DNA from 3 places in the Streptomyces sp. NPDC104381 genome. Region 1 is predicted to be linked to each of the others. Evidence: predicted binding sites of a transcription regulator. Region 1 holds the regulator's gene; each other region holds the start of a gene.
The links. The regulator HrcA, encoded in region 1, represses chaperone genes, less so after heat shock. The targets are predictions, from matches to a motif close to TTNGCACTCNGNNNNNCNGAGTGCNAA.

Region 1 (5,319 bases):
CCGGCCCTCCACATAGATCCGCCCCGCCCGCGCGACCCGGGCCCGCGCCCCGGGGACCGCCACCGAGCCGGAGGCCGTGCGCGAGGGCCGGGCGGGGCCGCCGGCCGACGGGCGCACCAGCGTGACCACCCTGCCCTCCAGCAGGAAGCCGCGCGGCTCCATCGGGAACACCCGGTGCTTGCCGAAGCGGTCCTCCAGCGTGACCGTGGGCCCCTGGGCCGTCTTCTCGCACCGGATCACCGCCCCGCAGAAACCGGTGACGGCCTCCTCGACGACCAGATCGGGCTCGGCGGGCACCTCGGGGGCGGGGGCGGACTTCTTCCACGGCGGGGTCAGATCCGGCTGGTAGCTGCGCATGGCACGACGATAAACGGCGCCCCCGCCACGGGGGCGCCCCCTTCACGACACGCCGTGCCGGGCGGCCAGCCGATCGCGCTGCGCCCGTACGAAGGCGGCGTCCACCACCGCCCCGTGCCCCGGCACGTAGAGCGCGTCCTCGCCGCCGAGCTCCAGCAGCCGGTCCAGCGCCGCAGGCCAGTGCGAGGGGACCGCGTCCGGGCCCGCCTGCGGTTCGCCGGACTCCTCGACGAGGTCGCCGCAGAGCACCACGACGGGGGAGCCCGGCACCAGCACCGCGAGGTCGTGGCCGCTGTGGCCGGGCCCCACGTTGGCCAGCAGCACCTGGAGGCCGCCGCCGAGATCGAGCGTCCACTCGCCGCTGACCTGGTGCCGCGGGGCCACCAGGGCGTCCGTGGAGGCCGTGGCGTCCGCCTCGCTCATCCCGTGCCGCAGCGCGTCGGCGCGCAGCTCCGCGGCGCCCTGCCCCAGGAGCTCCGCCGTGCCCACCGCCCCGTAGACCTCCGCCCCGGAGAAGGCGGCGGTGCCCAGCACATGGTCGAAGTGCGGGTGGCTCAGTGCGATATGCGTCACCCTCCGGCCCAGCAGCGCCTCCGCCTGGGTGCGCAGCTCGACGCCCTCCCGCAGCGTCGCACCGGTGTCGTAGAGGAGCACACCGTCCGTCCCGGCGACCAGCGCGGCGGTCGCGTCCCAGACGGGAAGGCGTCGCCGCCCCGTACCGTTGCCCAACCGCTCCCAGCCGAACTCTTCCCAAGAGGCGTCCATACGACGACGCTATCGGCAACGACCTGCGAGGTCCCACGACGGCATGGCCGGTCGCCCTTGCCCCGGGCCCACCCCGCCCCCGTACACTGACCGGGGGGATTGCTGGCACTCGAACGCACAGAGTGCCAGGCAGACGCCGAAGAACCACAGCTGGAGGTGTGCGCGGTGCTCAGCGAACGCAGACTCGAAGTGCTGCGCGCCATCGTCCAGGACTATGTCGGCACCGAGGAGCCCGTCGGCTCCAAGGCGCTCACGGAGCGGCACAGCCTCGGGGTCTCCCCGGCGACCGTGCGCAACGACATGGCGGTGCTGGAGGACGAGGGCTTCATCGCCCAGCCGCACACGAGTGCGGGGCGCATTCCGACGGACAAGGGCTACCGTCTCTTCGTCGACAAGCTGGCGGGCGTCAAGCCCCTGTCGTCGCCGGAGCGCCGGGCCATCCAGAATTTCCTCGACGGCGCGGTCGACCTCGACGACGTCGTGGGCCGCACGGTCCGGCTGCTCGCGCAGCTGACCAGGCAGGTCGCCGTCGTGCAGTACCCCTCGCTGACCCGATCGACGGTCCGGCACGTGGAGCTGCTGTCGCTGGCTCCGGCCCGGCTGATGCTCGTCCTGATCACGGACACGGGCCGCGTGGAGCAGCGTATGATCGACTGTCCCGCACCGTTCGGTGACACGTCCCTCGCGGATCTCCGGGCCCGGCTCAACAGCCGGGTCGTCGGACGACGCTTCGCGGACGTCCCGCGGCTGGTGCAGGACCTGCCGGAGTCCTTCGAGACCGAGGACCGGGGAACCGTGTCGACGGTCCTCTCCGTCCTCCTGGAGACTCTGGTCGAAGAGACGGAGGAGCGGCTGATCATCGGCGGCACCTCCAACCTCACCCGCTTCGGGCACGACTTCCCTGTGATGATCCGGCCGGTGCTGGAGGCATTGGAGGAGCAGGTCGTGCTGCTGAAGCTGCTCGGTGAGGCGACGGACTCAGGCATGACCGTACGGATCGGGCACGAGAACGCCCACGAGGGCCTCAACTCCACGTCCGTCGTCGCGGTCGGCTACGGTTCGGGCGACGAGGCAGTCGCCAAACTCGGCGTGGTCGGACCGACCCGCATGGACTACCCCGGAACGATGGGAGCGGTACGCGCAGTGGCACGTTACGTCGGACAGATCCTGGCGGAGTCGTAAGTGGCCACGGACTACTACGCCGTACTCGGCGTGCGCCGCGACGCATCTCAGGACGAGATCAAGAAGGCATTCCGTCGGCTCGCCCGCGAGCTGCACCCGGATGTCAACCCGGATCCGAAGACCCAGGAGCGGTTCAAGGAGATCAACGCCGCCTACGAGGTGTTGTCGGACCCGCAGAAGAAGCAGGTCTACGACCTCGGCGGCGACCCGCTGTCCCAGTCGGGCGGCGGCGGTGGCGCGGGAGGCTTCGGAGCCGGCGGCTTCGGCAACTTCAGCGACATCATGGACGCGTTCTTCGGGACGGCGTCGCAGCGCGGACCCCGATCGCGCACCCGGCGCGGCCAGGACGCGATGATCCGGCTGGAGATCGACCTCGCCGAGGCGGCCTTCGGCACGACCAAGGACATCCAGGTCGACACGGCGGTCGTCTGCACGACCTGCAGTGGCGAGGGCGCCGCACCCGGCACCTCCGCGCAGACCTGTGACATGTGCCGCGGCCGCGGTGAGGTCTCCCAGGTCACCCGGTCCTTCCTCGGCCAGGTCATGACCTCGCGGCCCTGCCCGCAGTGCCAGGGCTTCGGTACGGTCGTGCCGACCCCGTGCCCCGAGTGCGCCGGTGACGGCCGCATCCGCTCGCGGCGCACCCTCACCGTGAAGATCCCCGCCGGTGTCGACAACGGCACCCGGATCCAGCTCGCGGGCGAGGGCGAGGTCGGCCCCGGCGGCGGCCCCGCCGGAGACCTGTACGTCGAGATCCACGAGCTCCCGCACGCCGTGTTCCAGCGGCGCGGCGACGATCTGCACTGCACGGTCACCATCCCGATGACGGCCGCGGCGCTCGGCACCCAGGTGCCGCTGGAGACGCTCGACGGCCTGGAGGAGATCGACATCAGGCCGGGCACCCAGTCGGGCCAGTCGGTCCCGCTGCACGGGCGCGGCATCACGCACCTGCGCGGCGGCGGCCGCGGCGACCTGATCGTGCACGTCGAGGTCACCACCCCGACGAAGCTGGACCCCGAGCAGGAGCGCCTCCTGCGGGAGCTGTCCAAGCTGCGCGGCGAGGAGCGGCCCACGGGGCAGTTCCAGCCGGGACAGCAGGGGCTCTTCTCCCGTCTGAAGGACGCCTTCAACGGCCGCTGAAACCCCGGCCGCCGCACCCTGTCACCGCACCGACCGCCGGTTCCGTACCGGCGGGCGGTGCCGTGTGCGCGGGGGCCCGTCCGCCGTGCGAAAGGGCTGATTCGGCACGATCCCCGGGACGTGGCACGATGCGGTCATGTCCTTGGCGCTGACCGGTCTCTGCCGCTACCCGATCGTGCAGGCCCCGATGGCGGGCGGTGCCTCCCGGCCGGAGCTGGCCGCCGCCGTCACGGAGGCCGGAGGGCTCGGCTTCCTCGCCGCCGGCTACAAGACGGCCGACGGGATGTACAACGAGATCGAGCAGCTGCGGAGGCTGACCGGCGGCCCCTTCGGCGTCAACCTCTTCATGCCGCAGCCGCAGGTCGCCGACCCCGGCGCCGTCGAGATCTACCGCCACCAGCTCGCCGGTGAGGCCACCTGGTACGAGACCCCGCTCGGCGACCCCGACTCCAGCGGGGACGACGGCTACGAGGCGAAGGTCGCGATCCTGCTGGAGGACCCGGTCCCCCTGGTCTCCTTCACCTTCGGCTGCCCCACCCGCGAGGTGCTCGCCGCGTTCGCCGCGGCCGGCACCGCCACCGTCGTCACGGTCACCTCGCCCCAGGAGGCGCGGAACGCCCGGTGGGCGGGCGCCGACGCGCTCTGCGTCCAGGGCACCGAGGCGGGCGGCCACCAGTCCACGCACCGCGACGACCCGCAGGGCGGCCTCGCCGCCACCGGGCTGCTGCCGCTGATCACCGAGGTCCGCGAGTCCGTCCAGCTGCCGGTCATCGCCGCCGGCGGGCTGATGCGCGGCTCCCAGATCACCGCCGTCCTGGCCGCCGGGGCCGACGCCGCCCAGCTCGGTACGGCGTTCCTGCCGTGCCCGGAGTCCGGGGCGCACCCGCTGCACAAACAGGCCCTGACCAACCCGCTGTTCGTGACCACGGCCCTGACCCGCGCCTTCTCCGGCCGCCCCGCGCGAGGCCTGGTCAACCGCTTCGTACGGGAGCACGGCCCGTACGCCCCCGCCGCCTACCCGCAGGTGCACCAGCTGACCAGCGGGCTGCGCAGGGCCGCGGCCAAGGCCGGGGACGCCCAGGGCATGGCCCTGTGGGCGGGTCAGGGACACCGGATGGCGCGCGAGCTGCCCGCCGGGGAGCTGGTGGGCCTGCTCGCCGCCGAAATGGAGGCCGCGCGTGCGGCCGTGAGTGTGAGGAGTGCCCAGTGACGGCACCGGTCTTCGTCGTCGAACAGCTGCCCGGCGGCCCGGAGTTCGTCCTGGACGGCCCCGAGGGGCGGCACGCCGTGTCGGTGAAGCGGCTGAACCCGGGGGAGGACGTCGTTCTGACCGACGGGCGCGGCCGCTGGGCGGAGGGCGTCGTACGGGCCGCCGAGGGCAAGGACCGGCTCGTCGTCGGCGGCCTGGACCCGGTGCGCGAGGAGCCCGCGCCCGCCCCGCACATCACCGTCGTCCAGGCGCTGCCCAAGGGCGACCGCGGGGAGCTCGCCGTGGAGACGATGACCGAGACGGGCGTCGACGCGATCGTGCCCTGGCAGGCCGCGCGCTGCATCACCCAGTGGAAGGGCGAGCGCGGCCTCAAGTCCCTCGCCAAGTGGCGCGGCACCGCGCGTGAGGCGGGGAAGCAGTCGCGCCGGGTGCGGTTCCCCGAGGTGGCCGACGCCATGACGACCAAGCAGGTCGCCGCCCTGCTGGCCGGGGCCGACTTCGCTGGCGTCCTGCACGAGGACCGGGACACCGCCGGCGAGCCGCTCGCCACCGCCGAACTCCCCACGCACGGCACGATCGTGCTGGTCGTGGGCCCGGAGGGCGGGGTCTCGCCGCAGGAGCTGGCCGCCTTCGCCGAGGCGGGGGCGCCCCCGTACCGGCTCGGC
Region 2 (5,319 bases), on a different contig from region 1:
CGGTCAGGGTGCGCTCGTACGTGGACATCAGCTGGGCCACCGAGATGCCGCCGTTGACCACGTACTTCCCGTGGTCGCCCGCGTCGTACCAGCCGCCCGACACATCCAGCCGGTAGTCGCAGACACCCGGCTGGCACGGGACGTCCGTGTCGCCCTTGTTGGGCGCGACACCGATGTGACCGGCCGGGCGCGCGTACTCCTCGCCGACGAGGTCCGCGTCGATCTCGATGCCGCTGCGGTTGTGGTAGAAGTACGCCAGCGCGTCGGAGCGGAGCCCGTCGTACAGGTCGTCGCCGATCGCGAACGGCTCGCTCACCTCGCCGTCGACCTCCACGGTGTATCCGTCGCCCACCGTGGTGAGCTCACCGAAGTCGAAGGTGTGGACCCGCTGGAGCGAACTGGGGTCCTCGCCCTGCGGGACGGTCCTGCCGGTCGCGGCCGTCGTGCCGTCCCCGGCCTTCACCGTCCAGGTCAGCGGCTCATCGGCATCGGTGACCACGGTGCCGCCCTTGGGGCCGTGGGGCAGATACCCGACCTGGTTGACGCGTACGGGCGACCCGGTGTCCGGTACGTACACGGGCGGCTCGGCACCGCCGCGCAGCGACACGTCGTCCAGACAGAAGGCCGTCGCCTTCTCACCGCCGCCGATCTGCAACTGCACCGACGCGGCCGGCAGATCCACCGAGGCGGTGAAGGTGCGGGTCACCTGTGTGGCCTCCGCGCCCACGGGGTCCGCGGAGGAGAGCACCGTCGTGTACGGCTCCGCCGCCTCCTGGACCCGGGTCTGGACGGTCAGCGGCACGGTCGAACTGGCCGCGTACGACAGCTCGTAGGTCTCGCCCGCCACGATCGGGACGTCGTTCTGGCCGACGATGACGTCCCAGGCGTTGGACGTGCCGGCGGGCACCTCCGTGCACAGCCGGCCGTCCGACACGGCCGCCGTGGCGTTCGGCGTCCACCACCACGAGGCGGTACCGGCCGCGAAATCGCCATTGGTGATCTGCTCGGGCCCGGGTTCGGCACCGTCGGCCAGAGCCGTGCCGGGCGACGCCAGGGCCGCCGCGAACAGTAACGCGACGGCTGACGTCCCGAACGCGCGCCGCCCGTGACGGGGACGGCGGCGCGTGGGCCGTGCGGAGAGTGGTGAGGCATGCACCGGGAGGGCCTTTCGTCGACAGCGGCGGAGGACGGGCACCCCCACATGGGAGCGCTCCCATGCAGTGTGCGGGTGGAACGCGCGAACCGCCAGGGGCATGACAGAACTTCAGCTTCAGGGGCGCGGGAGGCCGGGGTTGCCGGGAGGATCGCCTTGCGTCCGGGTCCTGACGCGCACGCACGACGACGCCGGCCCCCGGGAACGGATCCCGGGGGCCGGCGTCGCACGGATACTGCGGGTACTGCGGGTACTGCCTGGAGCTTCCGATCCGAGGATCAGAAGTCCATGTCACCGCCCGGCATGCCGCCCGGAGCGGCCGCGGCGGCCTTCTCCGGCTTGTCGGCGATGACGGCCTCGGTGGTGAGGAAGAGCGCGGCGATGGACGCGGCGTTCTGCAGGGCGGAGCGCGTGACCTTCGCCGGGTCGATGATGCCCTCGGCGATCATGTCGACGTACTCGCCGGACGCGGCGTTGAGGCCGTGACCGATCGGCAGGTTGCGCACCTTCTCGACGATGACGCCACCCTCGAGACCACCGTTGACGGCGATCTGCTTGAGCGGGGCCTCCAGCGCGAGCTTCACGGCGTTGGCGCCCGTGGCCTCGTCACCGGTCAGGTCGAGCTTCTCGAAGACGGCCGAGGCCTGGAGCAGAGCCACGCCACCACCGGCGACGATGCCCTCCTCGACGGCGGCCTTGGCGTTGCGCACCGCGTCCTCGATGCGGTGCTTGCGCTCCTTGAGCTCCACCTCGGTGGCGGCGCCGGCCTTGATGACGGCCACGCCGCCGGCCAGCTTCGCGAGGCGCTCCTGGAGCTTCTCGCGGTCGTAGTCCGAGTCGGAGTTCTCGATCTCGGCGCGGATCTGCTTGACGCGGCCCTGAACCTGGTCGCTGTCGCCGCCACCGTCGACGATGGTCGTCTCGTCCTTGGTGATGACGACCTTGCGGGCGGTGCCGAGCAGGTCGAGACCGGCGTTCTCCAGCTTGAGGCCGACCTCCTCGGAGATGACGGTGCCACCGGTGAGGATGGCGATGTCGCCGAGCATGGCCTTGCGGCGGTCACCGAAGCCCGGGGCCTTGACGGCGACGGACTTGAAGGTGCCACGGATCTTGTTGACGACCAGCGTCGACAGCGCCTCGCCCTCGACGTCCTCCGCGATGATCAGCAGGGGCTTGCCCGACTGCATGACCTTCTCCAGCAGCGGAAGGAGGTCCTTCACGTTGCTGATCTTGGAGTTGACGATCAGGATGTACGGGTCGTCGAACGACGCCTCCATACGCTCCATGTCGGTGGCGAAGTACGCCGAGATGTAGCCCTTGTCGAAGCGCATACCCTCGGTGAGCTCCAGCTCCAGACCGAAGGTCTGGGACTCCTCGACGGTGATGACGCCTTCCTTGCCGACCTTGTCCATCGCCTCGGCGATCTTGGCGCCGATCTCGGTGTCGGCAGCGGAGATGGAGGCCGTCGAAGCGATCTGCTCCTTGGTCTCCACGTCCTTGGCCTGCTCCAGCAGAGCGGCGGAGACGGCCTCGACGGCCTTCTCGATGCCACGCTTCAGAGCCATCGGGTTGGCGCCCGCGGCGACGTTGCGCAGGCCCTCGCGGACGAGCGCCTGGGCGAGAACGGTGGCGGTGGTCGTACCGTCGCCGGCGACGTCGTCCGTCTTCTTGGCGACCTCCTTGACCAGCTCCGCACCGATCTTCTCGTACGGGTCCTCGAGCTCGATCTCCTTGGCGATGGAAACACCATCGTTGGTGATCGTGGGCGCGCCCCACTTCTTCTCGAGGACGACGTTACGGCCCTTGGGGCCGAGGGTGACCTTGACGGCGTCGGCGAGCTGGTTCATCCCGCGCTCGAGACCGCGCCGTGCCTCCTCGTCGAACGCGATGATCTTGGCCATGTGAAGTGGTCCTCCCGGACGAATGGGGTCTCCCCTGCTCGAACGCAGTTGAGAGCTTGGGGAAGGATTTCTCCGGACCGAGAGGCGCCCGCGACGGACGGCCAGCGTGCGCGGTGGCTCCTTGCTCCACCGTGCCTGCGGGCCTCACCGGCCCGGTCCACGTTCTGTCACTCTCACCTGGAGAGTGCTAACGCCAATGATTAGCACTCGACCCCTGCGAGTGCAAGCGTCGCCCTCGGGATGTGGACAACCTCGGGGGTACGCGGACGCGCGTGAGGCCCGTACCCCGGTCCGGGGTGCGGGCCTCACGTGCGTGAGTGGTGTCGTCGGACGACCGCGCCGAGCTCAGCCGACGGCGAGCTTGACCATGTCGGCCTGGGGCCCCTTCTGGCCCTGCGAGATCTCGAATTCAACTCGCTGACCCTCTTCGAGGGTGCGGTACCCGTCCATCTGGATCGCGCTGTAGTGGACGAAAACATCCGCACCACCGTCGACCGCGATGAAGCCGTACCCCTTCTCCGCGTTGAACCACTTGACGGTGCCCTGAGCCATGCCTAACTCCCCTATTACTGGCCCTTGCACGAGCACCGCACTTCGCGGGCCCGGGTCAGAACTCACCCTCCGACAGGAGAGGGTGGCGTGCGCCGGAACGCGTCGACCGCGGCTGAATGTATCTGCCCAACTGCCCTCTGCAACAGGTCAATCGGACGAGAATTCTGGGCACAGGTGATCGCACGCATGGGGAGAATTCAATGGATTCCAGGGCAAGTCGGGCCTGACAAAGGCCACTTATGCCTCAAGAGGCTCACGTACTTTGGCTGCTTCTTGTCGCGGCCGGGCGCATTCTCATATGCGGGGGGCACGGGCAGCTGCGGGGACTTCCCCAACTGTACCGTGCTCAACCATGCAGAATGGCCCCCTCCGCTTCTCTCGCGGAGGGGGCCACGGTGCTCACGCTGCGCAATGCGCGGGATCAGCCTCCGGCGACCGCCGGGATGATCGAGACGCCGGCGCCGTCCGGGGTGACCGCGTCCAGACCGCCCTCGAAGCGCACGTCGTCGTCGTTGACGTACACGTTGACGAAGCGGCGCAGCTTGCCCTGGTCGTCCAGGACGCGGGCGCCGATGCCCGGGTGGTTCTGCTCCAGGGAGGCGATGACCTCGGAGAGGGTCGCGCCCTCCGCCGGGACCTCGGCCTGGCCGCCCGTGTAGGTGCGGAGGATGGTGGGGATACGGACCTTGACGCTCATGTGGGTGCCTTCCTTCGGTCTCGGGTGGTCAGTTGGCGGCGGCGAGGCCCGCGTCGCGGAACGCGTCCAGGCTGGGCCGGATCGTCGCCGACAGGCCGGTCGTGGGGGCGACCGCGTCGAGCGTCTTCAGTCCGTCGCCGGTGTTCAGGACGACGGTGGTGAGGGACGGGTCCAGCAGACCGGAGTCGATCAGCTTCTTCGTCACGCCGACCGTCACCCCGCCCGCGGTCTCCGCGAAGATGCCCTCGGTGCGGGCCAGCAGCTTGATCGCGTCGACGACCTGCTCGTCGTTCACGTCCTCCACGGCGCCGCCGGTGCGCCGGGCGATGTCCAGGACGTACGGGCCGTCGGCCGGGTTGCCGATCGCCAGGGACTTCGCGATGGTGTTCGGCTTCTGCGGGCGCACCACGTCGTGGCCGGCCTTGAAGGCCGTGGAGACCGGGGAGCAGCCCTCGGCCTGGGCACCGAAGATCTTGTACGGCTTGTCCTCGACGAGGCCGAGCTTGATCAGCTCCTGGAGGCCCTTGTCGATCTTCGTCAGCTGCGAGCCGGACGCGATCGGGATGACGATCTGGTCGGGCAGCTGCCAGCCGAGCTGCTCGCAGATCTCGTACGCCAGGGTCTTGGAGCCCTCGCCGTAGTACGGCCGGAGGTTGACGTTGACGAAGCCCCAGCCCTCGCCGAGCGGGTCGCCGATGAGCTCCGAGCAGAAGCGGTTGACGTCGTCGTAATTGCCCTCGATGCCGACCAGCTCGCCGCCGTACACCGCGGCCATGACGACCTTGCCCTGCTCCAGGTCGTGCGGGATGAACACGCAGGACCGGAAGCCGGCGCGGGCTGCGGCGGCGCCCACCGCACCGGCGAGGTTGCCGGTGGAGGAGCAGGAGAGGGTGGTGAATCCGAAGGCGCGGGCGGCCTCGACGGCGATCGCGACGACACGGTCCTTGAAGGAGTGCGTCGGGTTGCCGGAGTCGTCCTTGACGTACAGACCGCCGGTCACGCCCAGCTCGCGGGCC
Region 3 (5,319 bases), on a different contig from region 1:
ACGTACGGCCCGCAGTAGCCGGCCGTCCCCCGACAGCACCGAGGCCCGGTGCCCCCGCGACGGGGGTACCGGGCCTCGGACGCGTACGGCCCCTAGTGGGAGTGGCCGTGGCCGCCGTGGCTGTGGCCGGCCTCGGCCTCTTCCTCGGCCGGCTTCTCGACGACCAGGGTCTCGGTCGTGAGCAGCAGCGACGCGATGGACGCGGCGTTCTCCAGGGCGGAGCGGGTGACCTTGACCGGGTCGATGACGCCGGCCTTCACCAGGTCGCCGTACTCGCCGGTCGCGGCGTTGAAGCCCTGGCCCTTGTCGAGCTCGGAGACCTTCGAGGTGATGACGTAGCCCTCGAGGCCCGCGTTCTCCGCGATCCAGCGGAGCGGCTCGACGGCGGCGCGGCGCACGACCGCGACACCCGTGGCCTCGTCGCCGGTCTTGCCGAGGTTGCCCTCGAGGACCTTGACGGCGTGGACGATGGCGGAGCCACCACCGGAGACGATGCCCTCCTCGACCGCGGCGCGGGTCGCGGAGATGGCGTCCTCCAGACGGTGCTTCTTCTCCTTGAGCTCGACCTCGGTGGCGGCACCGACGCGGATCACGCACACGCCGCCGGCCAGCTTCGCGAGGCGCTCCTGGAGCTTCTCGCGGTCCCAGTCGGAGTCCGTGGACTCGATCTCGGCCTTGATCTGGTTGACGCGGCCCTTGACGTCGGCGGAGTCGCCGCCGCCGTCGACGATGGTCGTGTCGTCCTTGGAGACGGTGACGCGGCGGGCGGTGCCCAGCACGTCCAGACCGGCCTGGTCGAGCTTGAGGCCGACCTCCTCGGCGATGACGGTCGCACCGGTGAGGGTGGCGATGTCGCCGAGCATGGCCTTGCGGCGGTCACCGAAGCCCGGGGCCTTCACCGCGACGGCGTTGAAGGTGCCACGGATCTTGTTGACGACGAGGGTGGAGAGCGCCTCGCCCTCGACGTCCTCGGCGATGATCAGCAGCGGCTTGGAGCCACCGGCCTGGATGACCTTCTCCAGGAGCGGGAGCAGCTCCTGGATGGAGCCGATCTTGCCCTGGTGGATCAGGATGTACGGGTCGTCGAGGACGGCCTCCATACGCTCCTGGTCGGTCACCATGTACGGGGACAGGTAACCCTTGTCGAAGGCCATGCCCTCGGTGAACTCGAGGTCCAGACCGAAGGTGTTGGACTCCTCGACGGTGATGACACCGTCCTTGCCGACCTTGTCCATCGCGTCCGCGATGAGCTCGCCGACCTGCGGGTCCTGCGCGGAGAGCGCGGCCACGGCGGCGATGTCGGCCTTGTCGTCGATCGGGCGGGCGGTCGCGAGGAGGTCCTCGGACACGGCCTTGACGGCGGCGTCGATGCCCTTCTTCAGGGCGGCCGGGGACGCGCCCGCGGCGACGTTGCGCAGACCTTCGCGGACGAGGGCCTGGGCGAGCACGGTGGCGGTGGTGGTGCCGTCACCCGCTACGTCGTTGGTCTTGGTCGCCACCTCCTTCACCAGCTGGGCACCGAGGTTCTCGTACGGGTCGTCGAGCTCGACCTCGCGCGCGATGGTGACACCGTCGTTGGTGATGGTGGGGGCGCCGAACTTCTTGTCGATGACGACGTTGCGGCCCTTCGGACCGATCGTCACCTTCACCGTGTCGGCAAGCTTGTTGACGCCGCGCTCAAGGGCGCGACGGGCGTCCTCGTCGAACTTCAGAATCTTCGCCATGGGCTGAGCTGTCCTCTCAAACGAACTGCGCCCCTTGCCGCCCGGCTAGTTATTTCGCAGGGGGCCAGGGGCGCAGAACAGAAGCAAACGTGGGTGAATTACTTCTCGACGATCGCGAGAACGTCGCGCGCCGAGAGGACGAGGTACTCCTCGCCGTTGTACTTCACCTCGGTGCCGCCGTACTTGCTGTACAGAACGACATCGCCGGTCTTGACGTCGAGCGGAAGGCGCTCGCCGTTCTCGAAGCGGCCCGGGCCCACGGCCAGGACGACGCCCTCCTGGGGCTTCTCCTTGGCGGTGTCCGGAATGACCAGGCCGGAAGCCGTGGTCTGCTCGGCGTCGAGCGGCTGGACCACAATGCGGTCCTCGAGCGGCTTGATCGCAACCTTGGAGCTGGTGGTCGACACGATCCGGTCTCCCCCTTCGGAGATCTCACGGGGTTTAACAGTCTGTGGGATGGCTACGAGGTCGATCCGTCGTCGCGGGTGCCGGACCTGCCCTGTCGCGCGGTTGTGCTGGCACTCTCCCTCGGGGAGTGCCAGCACTGAGACTATGACCGCGATTAGCACTCGGTCAAGCGGAGTGCCAATTCACCACCCTCGCGTGGCGTCGCGGGGCCGCGTGCGCCCGGGCGGCGGACCGGCGCACGCCCGGACAACGCGGGAGATCTCCATGGGGTTCCGCGGGCGACGGCCCGTCAGACGTAGTCCTCCAGCCTGGCCACGGCGTACCCCTTGGCGGTGACCGTCTTCATGACGTTGCGGATCATGTCGGCCATGGAGCCGTCCCAGTCCTCACGGCCCCGGAAGTGGGTGAGGATGATGTCGCCGGGGTGCAGGTCCTGGTCCCACTCGCGCCACTCCATGTGGTCGGGGAACGCCTCGGCGGCCCACAGGGGTACGGCCTTGATGCCGCAGGACTTGGCGATGCGCAGGGTGTCGCCGTTGTAGTTGCCGTACGGCGGGCGGAAGAGGGTGGGCCGCTTCCCCAGGAACTTCTCGATCTTGTCCTGCGAGCCGCAGATCTCCCGGCGCTGGTCCTCCTCGGAGAGCCCGGGGAGGTAGCGGTGGTTGAGCGTGTGGTTGTTGAGGGTGACGCCCCGGGCCTGCATGTCCTTGAAGTAGCCGTAGTCGTCGCTGACCTCGTAGTCGCTGAGGAAGGCGCTGTACGGGATGTTCAGCTCCGACATCATCCGCAGCAGTTCGGGGTCCTTCTCGGCGCCGTCGTCCATCGTCAGGAAGACGATCCGCTCCTTGGTCGGCACGGTGGTGAAGACCGGCGGCAGCTTCTCCCCGCCCTCCACCTCGAAGCCCTTGCGGGTGGTGATGTGCGGCTTCTCGGCGGGTGGCGCGGGGGCGGCCAGCGGGACCTTCGCCAGGCCCCACTTCTTCGCGACGGCGACGCGGGCGGCCACCTGCCGCTTCAGCTGCTCGGCCTTGGCCCTCGCCTTCGCCTCGGCCGCGGCGGGGCCCGCCTGCGCGGCCTCCGCCCCCGGCTGCCCGGCGGCCGGCCCGTTCCCCCGGCCGGCCCCCTCGTCCGCGCCGCCGGCGCACCCGGAGGCGGCGGCACCGACCAGCAGGGCGGCCAGGACCAGGCAGAACGGTCTGTGACGCTTCGTGACAGTTTTGTCGTTTTGTCGTACTAGCTGCATGGCGCCGCATCCTGCCACCGGGTCGGCGGCTGCCTCCGGCGACACCTCCGGGCGGCCCGCCAGGTCCCCCGGCTGGCTCACAATGGACAGGTGAACGCCCTCCCCCCTGCCGACCAGGCCGATCCGCTCGCCGCCTTCGCAGCCCTGCGCACCCCCGAGGGCGCGGCACTCCTGGACGAACTGCGCGACCACGACCCCGCCCGGGAGCTGGCGACCGCGACTCGGCTGCGCCGCACGCACCCCGCGGCCTTGGTGTCCGCGGCGCTCGGCCAGGCGCGGCTGCGGCAGCGCGCGGTGGCGAAGTTCGGGGCGGCGGACGCGTACCGCATGTTCTTCACCCCCGACGGCGTGGAGCAGGCGACCCGGACCTCGGTCGCGCGCTACCGGGCCGAGCGGTTCGCGGGGCAGGGGGTGAGGAGCGTCGCCGATCTCTGCTGCGGCATCGGCGGCGACGCGATCGCCCTGGCCCGCGCCGGGATCCGAGTCCTCGCCGTGGACCGCGACCCGCTCACCGCCGAGGTCGCCCGCGCCAACGCCGACGCGCTCGGTCTCACGGACCTGGTGGAGGTGCGGTGCGCCGACGTCACGGAGGTCGACACCTCCCCGTACGACGCGGTCTTCGTCGACCCGGCGCGGCGCGGCGGGCGGGGCAGGATCTTCGACCCCGAGGCATACTCGCCGCCGCTCTCCTGGGCGACCGGGGCCGCCCTCAAGGCCCCCCGCGCCGCACTGAAGATCGCTCCCGGCGTCCCGCACGAGGCCATCGAGCCGGCGGCCGAGGCCGAGTGGATCTCGGACGGCGGCGATGTGAAGGAGGCCGTGCTCTGGTTCGGCGAGGGCTTCGCCCCCGGCACGTTCCGGGCCACGCTGCTCCCGTCCCGCACCACCCTCGCCTCCGAGGGCCCGCTGCCCGCCCCGCCGGTCGGCCCCGTCGGCCGGTATCTGTACGAGCCGGACGGCGCCGTGATCCGCGCCCATCTGGTGGCCGAGATCGTGGAGCGGTGCGAGGGCAGGCTGATCGACGAGACGATCGCGTACGTCACGAGCGACACGCCGTACGCGTCCGACGCCACGGCCGCGTACGAGATCACCGATCAGCTGCCGTTCAACATGAAGAAGCTGAAGACCCTGCTGAGGGAGCGTCAGGTGGGTGTCCTGACCGTCAAGAAGCGCGGCTCGGCGGTCGAACCGGAGGAGCTGCGCCGGAAGATGAAGCTCCAGGGCCCGCACGCGGCCACCGTCTTCCTGACCCGGGTGGCCGGGGCCCCGACGATGCTGATCGGGCAGCCGGTGAAGCGGGCCTGATCAACCACCGGCCGCGAACAGCGGATCAGCCGCCGGCCCTGATCAGCGGGTCCGGCTCCACCCCGGCCAGCACCCGCAGCACCCAGCGGCGGTGGGCGAACGCCTTGACGAGACCGGCCAGCCCCGTCAGCCAGGCGAGGAACCCGAGCCCCATCAGCCAGGCCACCAGCCCGTACGTCTCCACGCCCGCCCTGGCGTTCGCCGGGACGGCCAGGCAGGCGAAGAGGCCCGTCGCGCAGAGCGCGAACGACATCAGCAGCCACACCAGGCTCGCCCGCGGCCGGCGCAGGGCCATGTCACCCTCCGGGTCGCGGTCCAGCCCGCCCCACTCCATGAGCAACCGGTGGATCCGCAGGTCCCTGGCCACGCCCACGGCGACGAGGACGGCCGCGGGGACCATGACGGCGGCGCCGACGGCCAGGCAGATGACCCCGGGAATCACACCGAGGGGGTCGTAGGCGTCCTCGAACATCAGGAACGCCGATCCCATCAGGGACCAGCCGAGCGCGGCGACCCCCGCCCAGGTCCAGAGCAGCGCGAGACGCCCGGGCCCGATGAACATCCTCACCAGCTCGGTGAGGACCACCGCCCGGTCCCTCAGCAGGGCGTCGCGGTCGGGCCAGGAGCGTATGTCCGCCG

Region 2: groL (chaperonin GroEL) is a predicted target of HrcA. The motif match lies at 3,255-3,281, and genes of this name have one in related genera.
Region 3: groES (co-chaperone GroES) is a predicted target of HrcA. The motif match lies at 2,287-2,313, and genes of this name have one in related genera.

The regions. Positions count from the first base shown of each region.
Region 1 covers NZ_JBVJNK010000001.1:332,105-337,423, forward strand. Annotated here, with positions in the region: gene ACZ607_RS01355 (DUF3097 domain-containing protein) at 1-357, opposite strand, end outside; gene ACZ607_RS01360 (MBL fold metallo-hydrolase) at 400-1,122, opposite strand; gene hrcA (heat-inducible transcriptional repressor HrcA) at 1,288-2,304, shown strand; gene dnaJ (molecular chaperone DnaJ) at 2,305-3,444, shown strand; gene ACZ607_RS01375 (nitronate monooxygenase) at 3,581-4,654, shown strand; gene ACZ607_RS01380 (16S rRNA (uracil(1498)-N(3))-methyltransferase) at 4,651-5,319, shown strand, end outside.
Region 2 covers NZ_JBVJNK010000006.1:174,151-179,469, reverse strand. Annotated here, with positions in the region: gene ACZ607_RS21890 (glycoside hydrolase family 9 protein) at 1-1,156, opposite strand, end outside; gene groL (chaperonin GroEL) at 1,432-3,054, opposite strand; gene ACZ607_RS21880 (cold-shock protein) at 3,400-3,606, opposite strand; gene ACZ607_RS21875 (MoaD/ThiS family protein) at 4,028-4,303, opposite strand; gene thrC (threonine synthase) at 4,332-5,319, opposite strand, start outside.
Region 3 covers NZ_JBVJNK010000006.1:505,873-511,191, reverse strand. Annotated here, with positions in the region: gene ACZ607_RS23565 (SDR family NAD(P)-dependent oxidoreductase) at 1-18, shown strand, start outside; gene groL (chaperonin GroEL) at 93-1,724, opposite strand; gene groES (co-chaperone GroES) at 1,823-2,131, opposite strand; gene ACZ607_RS23550 (polysaccharide deacetylase family protein) at 2,422-3,375, opposite strand; gene ACZ607_RS23545 (THUMP-like domain-containing protein) at 3,466-4,680, shown strand; gene ACZ607_RS23540 (hypothetical protein) at 4,706-5,319, opposite strand, start outside.